One region of the Saliniradius amylolyticus genome, then DNA from elsewhere that is predicted to be linked to it. Evidence: riboswitches for the same ligand, from Rfam matches in the RefSeq annotation. Region 1 holds a riboswitch; the other holds the start of a gene.
What was found. Region 1 has a riboswitch for thiamine pyrophosphate ahead of thiC (phosphomethylpyrimidine synthase ThiC). Riboswitches for the same ligand answer to the same signal wherever they lie in the genome.
Positions count from the first base shown of each region.

Region 2: it holds a riboswitch for thiamine pyrophosphate, as region 1 does, so the genes downstream of both, HMF8227_RS10225 (TonB-dependent receptor) here and thiC (phosphomethylpyrimidine synthase ThiC) in region 1, are expected to answer to the same signal.

Region 1 is NZ_CP029347.1:2,403,051-2,411,328, forward strand. It holds gene sufC (Fe-S cluster assembly ATPase SufC) at 1-16, shown strand, start outside; gene sufD (Fe-S cluster assembly protein SufD) at 13-1,263, shown strand; gene HMF8227_RS11215 (aminotransferase class V-fold PLP-dependent enzyme) at 1,260-2,477, shown strand; gene HMF8227_RS11220 (HesB/IscA family protein) at 2,491-2,847, shown strand; gene sufT (putative Fe-S cluster assembly protein SufT) at 2,850-3,383, shown strand; gene HMF8227_RS11230 (SufE family protein) at 3,426-3,836, shown strand; gene HMF8227_RS11235 (alpha/beta fold hydrolase) at 3,844-4,695, opposite strand; gene HMF8227_RS11240 (TetR/AcrR family transcriptional regulator) at 4,865-5,434, shown strand; gene HMF8227_RS11245 (metal-dependent hydrolase) at 5,438-6,496, shown strand; TPP riboswitch at 6,565-6,665, shown strand; gene thiC (phosphomethylpyrimidine synthase ThiC) at 6,736-8,278, shown strand, end outside.
Region 2 is NZ_CP029347.1:2,186,852-2,195,129, reverse strand. It holds gene alaS (alanine--tRNA ligase) at 1-1,275, shown strand, start outside; gene csrA (carbon storage regulator CsrA) at 1,399-1,608, shown strand; tRNA gene HMF8227_RS10240 (tRNA-Ser) at 1,815-1,907, shown strand; tRNA gene HMF8227_RS10235 (tRNA-Arg) at 1,931-2,007, shown strand; tRNA gene HMF8227_RS10230 (tRNA-Arg) at 2,226-2,302, shown strand; TPP riboswitch at 2,635-2,745, shown strand; gene HMF8227_RS10225 (TonB-dependent receptor) at 2,816-4,888, shown strand; gene HMF8227_RS10220 (YkoF family thiamine/hydroxymethylpyrimidine-binding protein) at 4,898-5,158, shown strand; gene pnuC (nicotinamide riboside transporter PnuC) at 5,155-5,766, shown strand; gene HMF8227_RS10210 (phosphotransferase) at 5,756-6,553, shown strand; tRNA gene HMF8227_RS10205 (tRNA-Trp) at 6,629-6,705, shown strand; gene HMF8227_RS15070 (hypothetical protein) at 7,033-7,401, shown strand; gene rimI (ribosomal protein S18-alanine N-acetyltransferase) at 7,394-7,846, shown strand; gene HMF8227_RS10195 (porin) at 7,886-8,278, opposite strand, start outside.

The DNA of each region.
Region 1 (8,278 bases):
GGAGGCCGAAGCATGAGCCAATGGTTAACCGACGTCATCGATCGCGGTGCGGTCAATGACTGGCTTAGCCCGGTTCGAGATAAGGCCCTGGCCGAGCTTAAACAGACCAGCTGGCCTACCCGCCGTACCGAGGCGTGGAAATACACTTCCTTGAAGCCACTGGAAGACTTGGATCTGTCGACCAAAGGCACGATACCTGAGCTGCCTGTTATCGATGGTTTAGACAGCATTGATCTGGTCTTTGCCGATGGTGAGCTGAAAACCGACTTGTCGAGCTTAGAGCTTCCTGCTGGCGTGCGCATTGAGTCGCTGGCCAATGCCAGTAAACAGGGACAGGCCACTGCCGAGGCGGTATTCAGTCAGGTGAAGCCCGGTCGTCACCTGTTTGGGCTGATTAATGATGTCCTGGTTCGTCAGGGGCTGATTATTGACATCGACGCCGGTGTGTCCTTCACGACCCCGCTGCGTATTGTGAATCTTACCGGCGCCGGAGAAGAGTCTCACCAGCGTGTACTCGTGCGTTTGGGTGACCAAGCAAAAGCCTGCGTCATCGAACAAGGCCTGGGTGAAGACAGCAGTTTTAGTACCGGCTTCGCCGAATATCAGTTGGGCCAGAAGGCCCAGCTGGAACATTATCGCCTGGCCATGCACACACAAAAGGCTGTGCACATTGGCGGCAGTCATTTCGATCTTTACGATGAAGCCCGTCTTAACAGCACGCTGATCGGATTTGGTAGCCAGCTGGCGAGGCTGGATGTGGACATTGCTCATCGCGGCGAGCACGCCAAGGCCAAGTTCAACAATGTCTACCTGCTGGGTGAAGGCGAGCACTTCGATCTGCACAGCACCATCGAACATGCCATGCCCAATGGCACCACCGAGGAAAACGCTCGGGGTATTGTTGGCGATAGAGCTAAGGCGGTTTTCAATGGTCGCATCCATATTCATCGCGGTGCACAAAAGACCCTTGCAGAGCTGAATAACCGCAACCTGTTGCTATCCCGTCGCGGCCAGATCAATACCAAGCCGGAGCTGGAGATCTATGCCGACGATGTACAGTGTGCCCACGGCGCTACGGTGGCCGAGATTGACGAACAATCCCTGTATTATTTGATGACCCGCGGTATTCCGCGCTCGCAGGCTTTGGTAATGCTGAATTTCGGCTTCATCCAGGAACTGGTCAACCAGATGCCCAATAAGGCTCTGGCTGAATGGTTGCAACCCAGACTCAAGGCACGCTTTGAGGAGATGGAAGTCAAATGAGTTTTGATGTCGCTGCCCTGCGCGCCCAGTTTCCTATTTTAAGCCGTCAGGTGGATGGTAACCCTTTGGTGTACTTGGATAATGCTGCCACTACGCAGAAGCCGCAGGCGGTGATCGATGCTTTGGTGGATTACTACTCCACCACAAACTCCAATGTGCACCGTGGCGCTCACCAACTCTCTGACGAGGCCACGCGCCGGTTTGAAAAGGCCCGTGAAACCATTGCCCGCTTTATCAATGCCAGTGCCCGTGAAGAATTAATCTGGACCAGTGGCACCACCGAAGCCATTAACATCGTGGGTAACGGTATTCGTCAGCAGCTTAACGCCGGTGATGAAATTCTGGTGACCGAGATGGAGCACCATGCCGATCTGGTGAGCTGGCAGCAAGCCTGCAAAGCCTCAGGCGCAACGCTCAAAGTCGCACCTATCTTCGACAACGGTGCGCTGGATGTGGATGCCTTTAAGGCCCTGCTCAGCGAAAACACCCGGCTTGTGGCCATGCCGCATATCTCCAATGCACTAGGTACCATCAACCCGGTTAAGGAGTTGACCGCTGCCGCCAAAGCTAAGGGTGCGCTGGTGCTTATAGATGGCGCTCAGGGCATTGCTCATGGCATGGTGGATGTGCAGGATATCGGCTGTGACTTTTATGCCTTTTCCGGCCATAAGGTCTTCGGGCCGACTGGTATTGGTGCCCTTTGGGGTAAAAAATCCGTATTAGAGGACTGGCCGGTATGGCAGACCGGTGGCGAAATGATCAGTCGAGTGACCTATCAGGATGCAGTCTGGGGTGAGCTGCCTAACAGACTGGAAGCGGGCACCCCAAATATTGCTGGCGCCATCGGCTTTGCTGCAGCCATCGGCTGGTTCAGCCAACTGGATCTGGACGCCGTTAAGACCCATGAAGCCTCTCTGATCCAATCGGCCACTGAACAGGCCGACGCCTTTGAAGGCTTGACTATCGTCGGTTCTGCCCCCAATAAAACCGGCATACTGAGTTTTATAATGCAGAGCGCTCATCCGGCCGACATCGGATTTATTTTGGATCGTCAGGGCATCGCCATTCGCACCGGCGATCACTGCGCCCAGCCATTGATGAAGCGCTTAGGTGTACCGGGCACCGCTCGGGCCAGCTTTTCCATTTACAATACCCTTGAAGAAGTCGACCAACTGTTTAAAGGGCTGAAAAAAGCCCAGATGATGTTGGCCTGACCGAGGAGGTACTATGTCCGTCGAAACTTTTACACCCAATCAGTCAGTGGTCAGCTTAACCGAGGCGGCCATTCGCCATTTTGAAGGCAAACTGAACAGCCATCCGGATAAGATCATCCGACTGTCCACTAAGGTCAGCGGCTGCACCGGCTATGCCTATGTGCTGGACTTCGCCGATACCGCCGAAGAGGGTGACACCAAGATCGCTATCAGCGACAAGTTGACTCTGGCGGTGGAAGCCAAAGCGGTGGACTTGGTTCGCAATACCGAGATCGACTACGTGCAGGAAGGCGTCAACGGCGTGGTGAAATTCAATAATCCCAACGTGGTCGACGAGTGCGGCTGCGGTGAAAGCTTTAACGTAGGCTAAGCATGCAGCAGAAAATGGTGGTGATGGAGCGCGACTGCATGGCCCGTCGCGTGCCCTCCGGTGAACCTAAGACTATTCCCGGCGGTGAATTTGTGACCCTGACCCAGGATCTGGGCGGTAATTTTACCGTCACCTGGCAGGGTAATATGCTGCGCATCGACGGTACTGACGCCGATGCTCTGGGTCGCAAGCCCCAGAAGCTCGAATTCGAGACACCGAGTGATGACACCATCAGCAAAGATCAGGTGTATCAAGCGCTGGAAACCATCTATGATCCCGAGATCCCAATTAACCTGGTGTCTTTGGGACTGATTTATGAGGTTGCCATCGATCAGGATAACAGCACCGTTAATATTCAGATGACCTTAACCGCGCCTGGCTGTGGCATGGGTCCGGTTTTAGTGGGTGATGTAGAATACCGTGTCGCGATGGTACCCAATGTGGACAAGGTCAATGTGGAGCTGGTATTTGATCCCCCCTGGTCCCGTGAGATGATGAGTGAAGAGGCGCAGCTGGAAGCAGGATTGTTCTTCTAGCCTGGCCACTGTTGTAACCAGAAACTGAGTGTAGGATCTCCAATGCCATTACCTTCCACTGACGAAATCATTGACGACATTGGCTTTTTTGACGACTGGGAAGAGCGTTACCAGTATATCATCGATCTTGGCAAGGCTCTGCCCGGCTTACCGGAAGAGGCTTGCACCGAAGATAAGCTGGTGCCCGGCTGCCAGAGCCAGGTGTGGCTGATTACCGAGCAACAAGACGGTAAACTTCAGTTTAGAGTGGACTCGGACGCCATTATCGTTCAGGGCCTGCTGGCACTGGTCATGGCCGCGTATAACAACAAAACGCCCCAAGACATTCTCGATTTCGATATCGACGCTTACTTTAACGAACTGGACTTAGAGCGTCACATTTCACCGACGCGAGGTAACGGCCTGCGCGCTATCGTTACCAAGATCCGAAAAACCGCCGAGCAGGCCCATTAGTAGAGCGTCATTTACCGGATAACCGGTTTAGGAAGGGCATTAAATGGTCGAGTACGGAGGGCCTTGTTAGCGCCATCGCGTGTGGTGCCGCAGTAATTACTGCTTGCTGCTTGTAATTACTCGCAGCTATAGTCAATAGCCGGGATGCAAAGGACGCTGGCGTGACATCATCCTGGCTGCCTACCAATAATAACAGAGGCCCCTCGAAGCGTTTTAGTGCTGGTGCCGGAGTGAGCTGGCTCAATTCATGACTTGGATCGCCGTCTAGACCTACATGCGCAAGATTAGCCATTAATTCACTGACAGAAACATACGCGCCTTCCAGCACCAAGCCTTCAACGTTTCGATGAGCCGCTACATAGCTGGCTAGACTTGTGCCAACAGAAACGCCGTATATCACCACCGGCAAATCGGCTGAAAAAGCCTTCCTGGCAGCATCAAAGACCCGCAATGCATCTGCTTTCAGGTTCTCAACAGTGATCGGATGAATAGCATCACTGGCACCCAGACCTCTAGGATCAAACCAGGTTACATTGGCGTTAAGTGCAGCCAGAGCCCTTAACAGACCATGAGCGCGCTCCAATGACATGCCATTACCGGGGTAGAACAGGATCTCTCTTTGCGCATTGTCAGACTCGAAGCGCAGTCCTCGAAGTTTGGCACCATTTACTCTATCCACACTCACGGAATGTGCCTTTCCTTCAGCCCCTTGTTTTTTCAGTGAGGTGTTGATGGTATCAATATCCAGTAACACCACCTCATTACTCTGCACAATAAACTGGCTGGTTGTCATTGTTTTAGCACAAAGGTCCATTGGCAATGACAAAGTGAAAACGGTGATCGCGACTAACCTGAGCATATTGGATTCCTGTTTTTTTGATAATGCCAGTAGACGTATTTTCATTCAGAATTACAAACGGAGAAATGTTTCAAAAAATGACTCGCAAATCGAGTCAACACATCTAGTGTTGATGCTGCTCAGGACCTGAGCCAACGCTTTAACGTCTATACTGCAATAAATAACGAACTTGCATAACATTCTCATGCTCAGCGACGATACTGTTTTGAATAAAGCTTTGGAACTGGCAAGGAGTACTTCTTGGGAAGACTTCAACATCAATGAGCTGGCTATAGGTCTTGATATAAGCTTGAGCGATTTGTACCGATGTGTTCGCTCACGGGATGATCTTGCTGATCTTTTGTTTGACCGGGCCGATACCAATATGCTGGATGCCTCTCAGAAGCCCGGTTTTATACAGCAAACTGCCGAGGCTCGATTAGCCCATTGCATATCGAGCTGGCTTGAGACACTGGCCCCCTACAAACCTCTGGTACGGGAAATGTTGGGCTACAAATTAGAGCCCGGTCACATTCATCTTCAGGCGCATGGTATTACTCGCATCAGCCGCACCGTGCAGTGGTTTTTAACGGCAGCGAGGTGGCAACCACAAGGCCTCTCCCGCATTGTGACAGAGCTCGGTGTCACTTCGGTATACGTAATCACCTTTGGCCGGTTTCTTTCGGACGATAAGCTGAATCCCCCCCACCTAAAAGCGCAATTGCAAGCGCGACTGCAACCTTTAGCTCCGCCCCAATAGTTAATGGATCCCATCACTCACGGTATTGTCGGCGCAGCTCTGGCTAGAAGTGTCTCTGTCATCAGGCCACCGCAAAATCACTCAGAAAGCCATTTATGGTGGCAACTGGGTGTTCTCGCAGCATTAATACCGGACTTGGACTACCTTCTGTTTTGGGTCGATCCACTGGCCTTTTTAGCCTACTGGCACCGCTCTTTTACTCACTCTTTGTTCCTGGCACCCTTGTGGAGTCTGACTATCGCCGCTGCGGCTTACCTTCTGACAGCGCATCGCTATCCATTCGTACTGTTATGGCTTGTTGCCACAGCAGGCGTGCTCTCTCACTGTTTTCTTGATGCTCTGACGCCTTTCGGAACCCAATGGTTTCAGCCATTCAGTGATGTGCGAGTCAGTGCAAATCTGCTGTTGGTCGTGGATGGTTATTTCACCCTGATACTATTGGTGTGTCTGTGGTTGATAGTAAAACACCGGTCCTGCAAAAGTGTCCTACTGGTTTGGTTCCTCCCTGTGGCGTACCTTCTGGTCGTAGTGGGCATCAAGCAACAGATCCGACAGGAGCTATCGCAACAATTACCTTCGAATACAACGCCATCAGACATACGTTTGTTCCCGCAGCCGTTTTCGCCTCTGCTGTGGCAAGCCATTACTCACAAAGCGCAAGGTAACTGGCGGGCGAGAGTATTTTACCGGACCAACTTCATCCCATTACCCCTGGATGCTACACAGCGATTGTCAGGCTTCACCACTACCTACCAGCCCAGCCATAGTCCGGATTGGCAATGGAAACCTCTTTGGCCGAATACTGGTAAGGACAACGCCTTAGCAAAAGCCGCCTGGCATCAACCTAACTTTGCTCCTTTTAGAGACTTTGCCCAGTACCCGGTACTGTATCATCTCGGCCCTCTTCCACCTCACTCGCCCGCTGGTTCATCAACCTGCTTTTGGTTCAGTGATCTGCGTTATCATTGGCCTGGTATCCCACCAGCATTTCGATTTGGCCTTTGCCAACAACATAATGGCCAATGGCAAACTCATCGTCTGCCCTATCTGAGTATTCCATAAGGACCGTTCACCACCGGTAAGATTCTCTTCACTTGCTTTCCGACGCAGCTGACGTTAGGGTAAAGACACATATCTTGTCGGAGTGCCCGAAAGGGCTGAGACCGCATTAGCGGGATCCGTTGAACCTGAACAGGCTAACACCTGCGGAGGGAACAAGACTGGGGAATCGATCCCTATTCTTATCAATCAGACGCCGATCGGCTCTCTGACAAGATCTTCACATCAACTGAGGATCAATCATGTCAGAGAGACGACAACAACGGCAGGCCGCACAAGCCTATATTCACCAGCTTAAGGCTAACCCTTTTCCCAATTCCAAAAAAATCTACGTATCCGGCGTTAAGCACGACATTCGCGTGGGTATGCGCGAAATTCACCTGACGGCCATGCAAACCGATGAAGGCCAGTATCAGCCTGACCCCGTGCCGGTCTACGATACCTCTGGGCCCTACACCGACCGTGAACAACATCTCGATGTTTACCAGGGTATCAAGCCGCTGCGCCAGCGATGGATCAAGGCCCGTGAGGACACTCAACCGCAAACAGAGACCGAGTCGGATTATCGCCGTGAACGCCTTACTGACGATTACCTCAAAGAGCTTCGCTTCCCCGGTGAACGCCACACTCGCAAAGCCTTACCGGGCGCAAATGTCACCCAAATGCACTATGCCAGGCGAGGCATCATCACCCCGGAGATGGAATACATCGCCATTCGAGAAAATATGGGCCGGGAACGAATCAAGCAGCAGGTGCTGAAGCAACAGCATCCGGGACAAAGCTTTGGTGCGCGGATCCCCGAGCAAATCACTGCCGAGTTTGTCCGTGAGGAAGTAGCGGCAGGACGTGCCATTATCCCCGCTAATATTAACCATCCGGAATCCGAGCCCATGATCATCGGTCGTAATTTTTTGGTCAAGGTCAACGCCAATATCGGTAACAGCGCTCTGACCTCTTCTATCGAAGAAGAGGTAGAGAAGATGGTTTGGGCCACCCGTTGGGGTGCCGACACCATCATGGATCTCTCCACCGGCCGCTATATTCACGAAACCCGAGAATGGATTATCCGCAACAGCCCGGTACCGGTGGGAACCGTACCTTTGTATCAGGCACTGGAGAAGGTTGGCGGGGTGCCCGAAGATCTTAGCTGGGAAGTGTTCAGGGATACTCTGATTGAACAGGCCGAACAAGGCGTGGACTATTTTACCATCCACGCAGGCGTGCGCCTGCCTTTTATTCCCATGACCACCGAGCGTTGCACCGGCATCGTTTCAAGAGGCGGTGCGATCATTGCCAAATGGTGTCTGGCCCATCACAAGGAAAGTTTCCTGTATACCCACTTCGAAGACATCTGTCAGATTATGAAGGCCTATGATGTCGCCTTCTCACTGGGCGATGGATTGCGCCCCGGCTCAATTTACGATGCGAACGACCAGGCTCAGTTTGCCGAACTTAAGACTCTGGGCGAGCTGACCAAAATCGCCTGGGAACACGATGTGCAAACCATGATTGAAGGCCCGGGCCATGTGCCCATGCAGCTTATCAAGGAAAATATGGATAAGCAGCTTGAAGAGTGCCATGAGGCACCGTTCTATACCCTGGGACCACTGACTACCGACATTGCACCAGGTTACGATCATATCACCTCAGGCATTGGTGCAGCTCAGATTGGCTGGTACGGCTGCGCCATGCTGTGCTATGTGACCCCCAAGGAGCACCTGGGCCTGCCCAACAAGGAAGACGTCAAGGAAGGCTTGATCACCTATAAGATCGCCGCCCACGCCG
Region 2 (8,278 bases), 220 kb from region 1:
ATCTCAGAGCAGCTGTCTGAGTTTACCGGCTACGATAACGAAGCGGGTAATGCCAAGGTGGTAGAGCTGTTTAGCACCGATGATAAGACTGAGCAGTTGGAAGCTGGTCAAACGGGAATGGTGGTTTTGGACAATACGCCATTTTATGCCGAATCCGGCGGTCAGGTCGGCGATACCGGGATCTTGGAAATGAAAGGCGGTGTTTTCCGTGTCACCGACACTCAGCATATGGGCAAGGCCATTGCTCATAAAGGGGTGGCAGAGGTGCCGCTGAAGGTAGGTGATAACGTCAATGCAGTGATCGATTCCGAACGTCGTCAGGCCATTAAGCTCAATCATAGTGCCACTCACTTGTTGCATGCGGCGCTTAAACAGGTATTGGGCGAGCACGTGAACCAAAAAGGCTCTTTGGTAGAGCCGGAGCGAATGCGCTTCGACTTCTCGCACTTCGAGGCCCTGACCCATGATGAGATTGAGCAGTTAGAGTCAGTCGTTAACGAGCAGATCCGACAGAATCACAGTCTGGAAACTCAGCTTATGGAACTGGAGCAGGCGAAAGCCGCCGGTGCCCAGGCACTCTTTGGTGAAAAGTATGATGATGATGTAAGAGTCGTCAGTATGGGGCCTTTCTCAATGGAGCTGTGCGGGGGAACCCATGTGAATCAAACTGGTGATATCGGCCTGTTCCGCATCGCCAGCGAGGCGGGGATTGCTTCGGGCGTACGTCGTATTGAGGCAGTAACGGGCGAGGCGGCCCTGGCCTTTAGTCAGGCCCAGAGTGAACAACTGAAGCAGGTCGCGGGAAAGGTAAAATCTGAACCCAGCCAACTGGTTGAGCGTATAGAGCAGATTCTGGACCAGCAAAAGGCTTTGGAAAAACAGGTTCAGCAATTGAAACAGAAAATGGCCAGTCAGGCGGGATCCGAACTGCTTTCCCAGGCGTATGAAATAAGCGGGACAAAAGTCCTGTCTGCTAAATTGGAAGACGTGGAACCCAAATCACTGCGGGATCTGATGGACACCTTGAAGAATCAGCTGGGCTCTGGCGTGATTGTGCTGGGTGTGCCGGGACAAGGCAAAGTTAATCTGATCGTCGGTGTCACCAAAGATCTGGTGGGGCAAGTGAAGGCCGGGGAACTGGTCAATTATGTGGCCCAGCAGGTGGGAGGCAAAGGCGGCGGTAAGCCAGACATGGCACAAGCCGGTGGTAAACAGCCAGAAAACCTTGACCAGGCACTGGCTTCGGTGGCGACATGGTTAGAGGATAGGCTATAATCGCCGGACCATGGCAGATCAGTTTTTGCAGTGACACAAAAACAAGGAATGATCGGCGTTGCAGAGGATTTCAACGCTTGATGGTACTGGAAGGAAAGATGATTAACGGAAAGGAGCAAGAGAATGCTGATTTTAACCCGTCGTGTTGGTGAGACTCTGATGATCGGTGACGAAGTGACCGTTACCGTTCTGGGAGTGAAAGGGAATCAAGTTCGCATCGGTGTGAACGCCCCCAAAGAAGTGTCTGTTCATCGTGAAGAGATCTATATGCGCATTCAGGCAGAGAAAAACTCTGACTCAGGAAGTTTGGCTTCCTCTGATAGCGACGATTAGGCACAAAAAAGAGGCTGGTAATTCCAGCCTTTTTTTATGTCTTTTGATTGCCGAACTGGTCCGGTTTTCTGCAGGTAATCATAGAAAAACTAGCCCTACTTAATAAAAACTCACCGAATCGTGCAAAACTCCAACACCTGTATGTTGGCAGCCCAAAAAAGGTTTGACTTCGCCCAGTGAATCATTAAACTTCGCTCCCACATTGAGGAGAGATGGCCGAGTGGCTGAAGGCGCTCCCCTGCTAAGGGAGTATAGAGTTTGTAGCTCTATCGAGGGTTCGAATCCCTCTCTCTCCGCCATTATTTTTAATGCAATGGTCAGCGCGTGTGTAGCTCAGCTGGATAGAGTACCTGGCTACGAACCAGGCGGTCGGAGGTTCGAATCCTTCCACACGCGCCATCTTCTTCTGAAAGTGAGATACTTTTTGAAGAGCGGTGTAGAAGTTGTGAATGGAAGCGTATTTAGGGTGTTTACGTCCTTGTACGGATATTCCAGCCAAGCCATCCATGGCTTGTCGTTCAGCAAACTTCCTTCATCCACAGGATAAAGGTTTTGCTTCACCCTTCCACACGCGCCATTTTTCTACTTTTGGTGTAGAATAGTACAATTAGTTTAAAGCGTGTGTAGCTCAGCTGGATAGAGTACCTGGCTACGAACCAGGCGGTCGGAGGTTCGAATCCTTCCACACGCGCCATATAAAAGAAAAGGCCCTGTCGCAAGACAGGGCCTTTTCTTTTATCCGCGTACGAGGAGGTGAGAATCTCCTCAGGTTCGACCAAAACGCCGGGTGGGTTTTGGGACAGCCATAGGCTGGCCCGCTAGGGCGAGGGCATGGACAGCCCGAGCAATCCTTCCACAATTCTTTGGGCAGTTTGGTATGACTCCTATTGAGGTTTGTCGCGCGCAGATACGCCATTAGAAGCCCTCTACAGCATGTATTGCTAGTCAAGCCTCAGCCCTTTTTCGCTTTCTCTGTTGCAGTTCTGCTGGGCCTTGCTACAATCGCCACCGATTCAGGCTAGGCCTGAAGTAACCAAGGGGTGCCGAGAGGCTGAGATTCACGTTCACTGAGGTGGCGTGTGAACCCTTACACCTGATCCGGATAATACCGGCGTAGGAATGGTTGGGGGATTTCACCCTGCAATAAAACTCCCATTGACCTGCCGTAACGCCGGATCTTTTCACGATGTAACAGAGAAGATCCATAATGCTAAAACTATCGACCCTTGCCTTGACGACTGCTGTAAGCGGTTTGTTTAGCGCTGTCGGCGTTGCCGAACAGCTGCCACAGGATGTTGAACACATTATCGTTAGCAGTGACTTTCAAAAGCGTAGTCTGCAAAAGTTGCCTTCCAGCCTGTCTATTGTTGGTGCACAAGACATTGAGCTCCGTCAGGCTCAGCACCTGGAGCAGATTTTGAATGTGGCGCCGAATGTTAATTTTGCAACGGGCGCTTCTCGTGGGCGTTACATCCAAATTCGCGGTATCGGGGAGCGCAGTCAGTTCGCCGAACCCATCAATCCATCAGTCGGCGTCATTGTGGATGATATGGACTTTTCCGGTATCGCAGCAGTGGGAACCTTGTTTGATGTTGAGCAAGTCGAAATTTTTAAAGGTCCACAGGCCACTGAATTTGGTGCCAGTGCTTTGGCGGGAGCGATAAAGATCAAAACCACCGAAGCCACCGCAGAACAAACCCAGAAGGTATCATTGACTCTGGCGCAGCAGGATACCTGGCGACTCGGCGCTGCCATAGGAGGCGCTTTAACTGACAGAGTATTTTACCGCGTTGCGCTTCAGCAACATAAAAGCGACGGCTTTGTTGAGAATATCCACCTGAACCGGGAAGACACCAATGGACAGGATGAGCTTACTGGCCGATTTAAATTGCGTTACCTGGCTTCTGAGCGGTTAACCCTAGATTTGAATTACCAGCATTTTGATATCGACAATGGCTATGATGCCTTCTCATTGGAAAACAATCGCCAGACCCGTTCTGACCAACCTGGATTTGATCGCCAGCAGACTCATGCGCTGGGTTTAAGAGCGCGTTATCAAGTCTCTTGGGGCGAACTGTTGGCGATAGGCACCCATGCGGAGTCTGAGATTGGCTATGCCTATGATGAAGACTGGACTTTTACCGGCTTTCATCCCTGGGGGTATACCTCTTTTGATGCGTACTTCAGAGACAGAGATACTCAGACCATAGAACTTCGGGCATCTTCCAACGATATCAGTGCTCTGTTTAACCAGTCTACAGATTGGACTTTGGGGGTCTTTGTTAAGGCGACCGAGGAGGATCTGCTGCGTCAATATACTTACGCCGCGTCAGACTTTACCAGTGAGTATCAGCCTGATAACCAGGCCATTTACGCTGAAACCCGCTCGCGTCTCAGCGAACGACTGGGGCTCACGGCAGGCTTGCGACTGGACCACTACGAAATCGACTATCAGGACTCTAATGCCTATCGTGAGCGTTTAAGTGAGACTATGTTGGGCGGTAAGCTGGTACTCGACTACGATCTTACCTCAAACACGATGCTGTATGCGGGGCTTTATCGTGGCTATAAGGCCAGCGGTTTTAATCCAGACGAACGTGTCAGTGCCGAGAAGCGCTTGTATGACCCTGAATATAACTGGAACTACGAGTTAGGCCTTAAATGGAGCGGCAAGCAAAGTTTTGTCCGTGTCGCGGCCTTCTATATGGATCGTAAAGACACTCAGATCAGCGATTTTGACGTACAGAGCAGGCCTGATGGTACTGCCTCCTTTATCGATGTGATTGATAATGCTGATTTGGGCGAACATCAGGGGCTGGAGTTAGAATCTGGCTGGCAAGTCACTGACAATCTGAACCTGAGTGCCAACCTGGGCTTATTGGATGCCAGCTTTGAGGGCTACCAGAGAGCCAATGGTGACTTTGTCGAAGAGCGGGAGCAGGCACAATCCCCCAGCTATATGTTCAATCTGGCCTTGAACTGGGATATAAGTGATCGTCTGCGCTGGCATGTGGAAGTGGATGGTAAAGACGAATTCTACTTCTCCGATGGCCACAATGAACAATCGGGTGCCTATGAACTTGTCCATGCCAGCTTGTCTTACCACCTTGCCCATTGGACCTTGTCATTATGGGGACGTAACCTGACGGACGAGACCTACTATACTCGGGGTTTCGGCGGTTTTAATAATGACCCCAGAGAGGGGTATGCGCCCCCGGAACCTTACTATCAACTTGGTGATGGTCGTCGTATTGGCATCAGTGCCGAGTACACTTTTTAGGAGGTATTGATGAAACTGGTGGCAGAATTGTCTCTGTATCCATTAACCGAACAGTACATTGGACCGATTAAGGATTTTATTGCCCGGCTTAACGGACACCCTGAGTTAGAGGTGGTAACGACCGCTACCAGTACAAGGGTAGCCGGCAGCTATAAGGCAGTAATGGCGATCTTATCTGCGGAGATGCAGCGCACTCATGAACAGGTTGGACAGGCGGTGTTTGTGTGCAAATTTTTAAACGGTGACAAAATGCAGGAGCACGCCTCTTGAGTTTTTGGCAGCAGTTGGCCGAGCAATGGAATGCTCAGTCTGGTTGGGAAGTCGTGGCGGTGATTCTCGCTATTGCTTATGTCTGGCTGGCTGCGCGTCAACATATCGCTTGCTGGCCATGTGCGTTAGTCAGCACAGCCATCTACAGCTGGTTGTTCTGGGATAATACACTGCCTATGCAGGCGGCGTTGAATGTTTATTACTTACTGATGGCCCTGTACGGTTGGTGGCACTGGCGAAAAGGCAACCAGGAACGAGGCTTGCCGGTTTCACGGCAGAGTAAGACTTTTCACGGGCTAATGATTATTGGCTGTTTGATGGTCTCGTTGTCCATGGCGTATGGTTTGTCTTGGGTCTTTATCAGTGACTACCTGTATCTGGATGCATTGGTCACTGTCTTTAGCCTTTACGCCACTTACCTGATGACCCAAAAGGTATTGGAAAACTGGGTTTACTGGGTAGTCATAGACGCTTTGGCTGCCTGGCTGTACTGGCAAACCGGGCTTTACCTGACCAGTATTCTCTTTATCGGTTACCTGGGGTTTGCGGTTTATGGTTTGATTCAATGGTACGACTCAATGCCGGAGCGGACTGCCAATGCGACCTGAACCGAATGTTATTGAAGAACTGGTGGAGCAGGGCCTTTGCAACAGGGACGCTGACTGGAAGAAACTGGATGAGGGCGCAATTAATGATAACTTCGTCCTAAAAGATAATGACACTGAGCTATTTTTAAAATGCTTTGCGCAAAAGACCCCTGCCAGAATTGACCGCCAAGTCCAGTATCAGATACAACAGCAACTGGCTAAACAGGGCTTTGCGCCAGAGCCTCTGTATCTGGGTGTACAGAGCAATTTCATGTTGGAGCCATGGCTGGATCTGACACCTATTGCGAAAAGCCGGACACCTCGCGAACTTAAAGTGGCCTTTCTGGCCAAACGCTTGGCTCAAATTCATGCATTAGACATCGAGGCCCCTGAGCTGGACTTAATTGGAGACTGGCAACACTATTTGGACAGTGGCGCAATGCTCAGTGAAGGGCAGCAAAAGATGATGCAGGAGTATGAGCAGTTGTGGCGCTCAGTGGACAAAAGCTGCTTTTGTCACCATGATCTGGCATTTAGTCACGTGTGTGTATCGCCGCAGAACATGACGCTGGACTGGGAGTACGCGGCCCTGTCTAATCCTGCTTTTGATATCGCTTCCTGCGTGTGGATTAACGAGCTCAGTCGCGCTGAAATGAGGACACTGGTGAAAGTCTATGCTGCTGAGTCCTCTAAGAATTGGCGACCCTTAGAAGAGCTCACTAGCCAGTTTTTGCCCTTGGCCAATTTTACCGCTGAACTCTGGCTACAAGTAGCGGGGTTGTCCCGGCAAGAGGTGGTTGCCGAATAATTGCGCAGTTGGGCGCAAGGCATGGGTTTTTGCTTTACCTTTATCGGCCCTTGGGTATAATTCTGCCCTCACTACAGGGGTGTAGCTCCAATTGGCAGAGCAGCGGATTCCAAATCCGCGTGTTGGGGGTTCGAATCCCTCCACCCCTGCCACGAATTTAGAAGAAACCGCACAGTGCTGCGGTTTTTTTGTGCCTGTAATTTATAGTGGAGAGCGAACTGGTGGAGGGTGAGAAGCCCCAAGGTTCGACACTTTGTCAGGAACAAAGTGAGCCGCGTCAGCGCCCTTGCGGTCAGGCACAAGTAAGTGCCTAAGGTAATTCCTCCACCCCTGCCACGAATTTAGAAGAAACCGCACAGTGCTGCGGTTTTTTTGTGCCTGTAATTAATAGCCACATGCTAGTTGGTAGGGGGTGAGAAGCCGGACAGGTCGACTCTTTTCTTATCCCTGTCCTGTGGTCTTGTGGTACATTTAAACCTATGACTAGCTTATCCGACTATCAAAAAGCCGTGTTAGCCGAGCTGGATATTCCGCTTTGGCAGTTGCGTTGTGCATTATCAGCGGAAGAGACTGATGCCCAGGTGGGGTCTTTTGCAAAAGCGGTGGTAGAGTCCAATCCTGAAAAAGGTCCAGAGGCCCAAGAGCCAGAGGCTTTAGTGGACAGTGAGCATCCCATGGCTGTGGATATGCAGCAACACCTGAACGCCATGACAGGCATCACGGTTCATCGTTGGGTTGTGTCCTCACAGCTGAGCTTTGATGATGGAGTGCTGCACGCTCCGCATCCGATGTATTTGGCGACCCAGCCTGAAACCAAGCGACGGCTGTGGGAGTTGCTCGTTGACTGACTTTATTTCTCTGGATAAGAATAATTATGAAGACGCCTTTCAGCTGCAGTGTCTGTGTCATTCCCACCCCTGGTCCCGTAACACCTTTATCGATAGCCTAAGCACGCCTTATTTTGCCTTTGCCTTAACTGAGACCCAGAATACTCAGGGGTTTTATTTGGGACTTCAGGTATTGCAAGAAGTGACATTGATGGATATCGGCGTTCACCCTGACTGCCGGGGAATGGGGGTGGGTCGTCGCCTAATGATGCATTTTGTCGATGTCTGTCAACGACGCGGGGCTGATCAGGTTTGGTTGGAAGTACGGGTATCAAATGAGGCTGCAATTCATCTGTATAAAACCTTTGGTTTTGATGTCGTAGAGCGCCGTAAGAACTATTATCCCTCGGCCTCGGGTCGGGAAGACGCTCTGATGATGACGTTGAAGTTGCTAGAAGGCAATTAGAAAAAAAGCCGCATTAATGCGGCTTTTTTATCGCTTAACTCAGAAGTAATAACCAAAGTTAATATTAAAGCGGGTGTTGGTCTGGCCACCATCGGCGCCCATAGTGCCGCCCACAAAGGGGTGGTTTTCGGCGGTAACAATATCAAAGTAGGTGTACAGGCCGCCCGCAGAAACGGCCATGCCCAATACATTCATGAAGGTATCGTCTTCCAGGCCGTTTTTGGCCGACATCAAACTGAAGTTGTCGTAAAAGCGCAGCGCCGAGACCGGTCCGATGTTAACTGGCAAGTCATAGGCCACATTGGCCGTATACAGTGTCGCGGCTGAGGGCATGGTATCAAAGTAGGCATAGGCGCCAGTGACAATGCCCTGATTGGCCACATCAGTGTCGAAGTCGTAGCGAGACACCATGCCCATCAGTTCCCACGGACC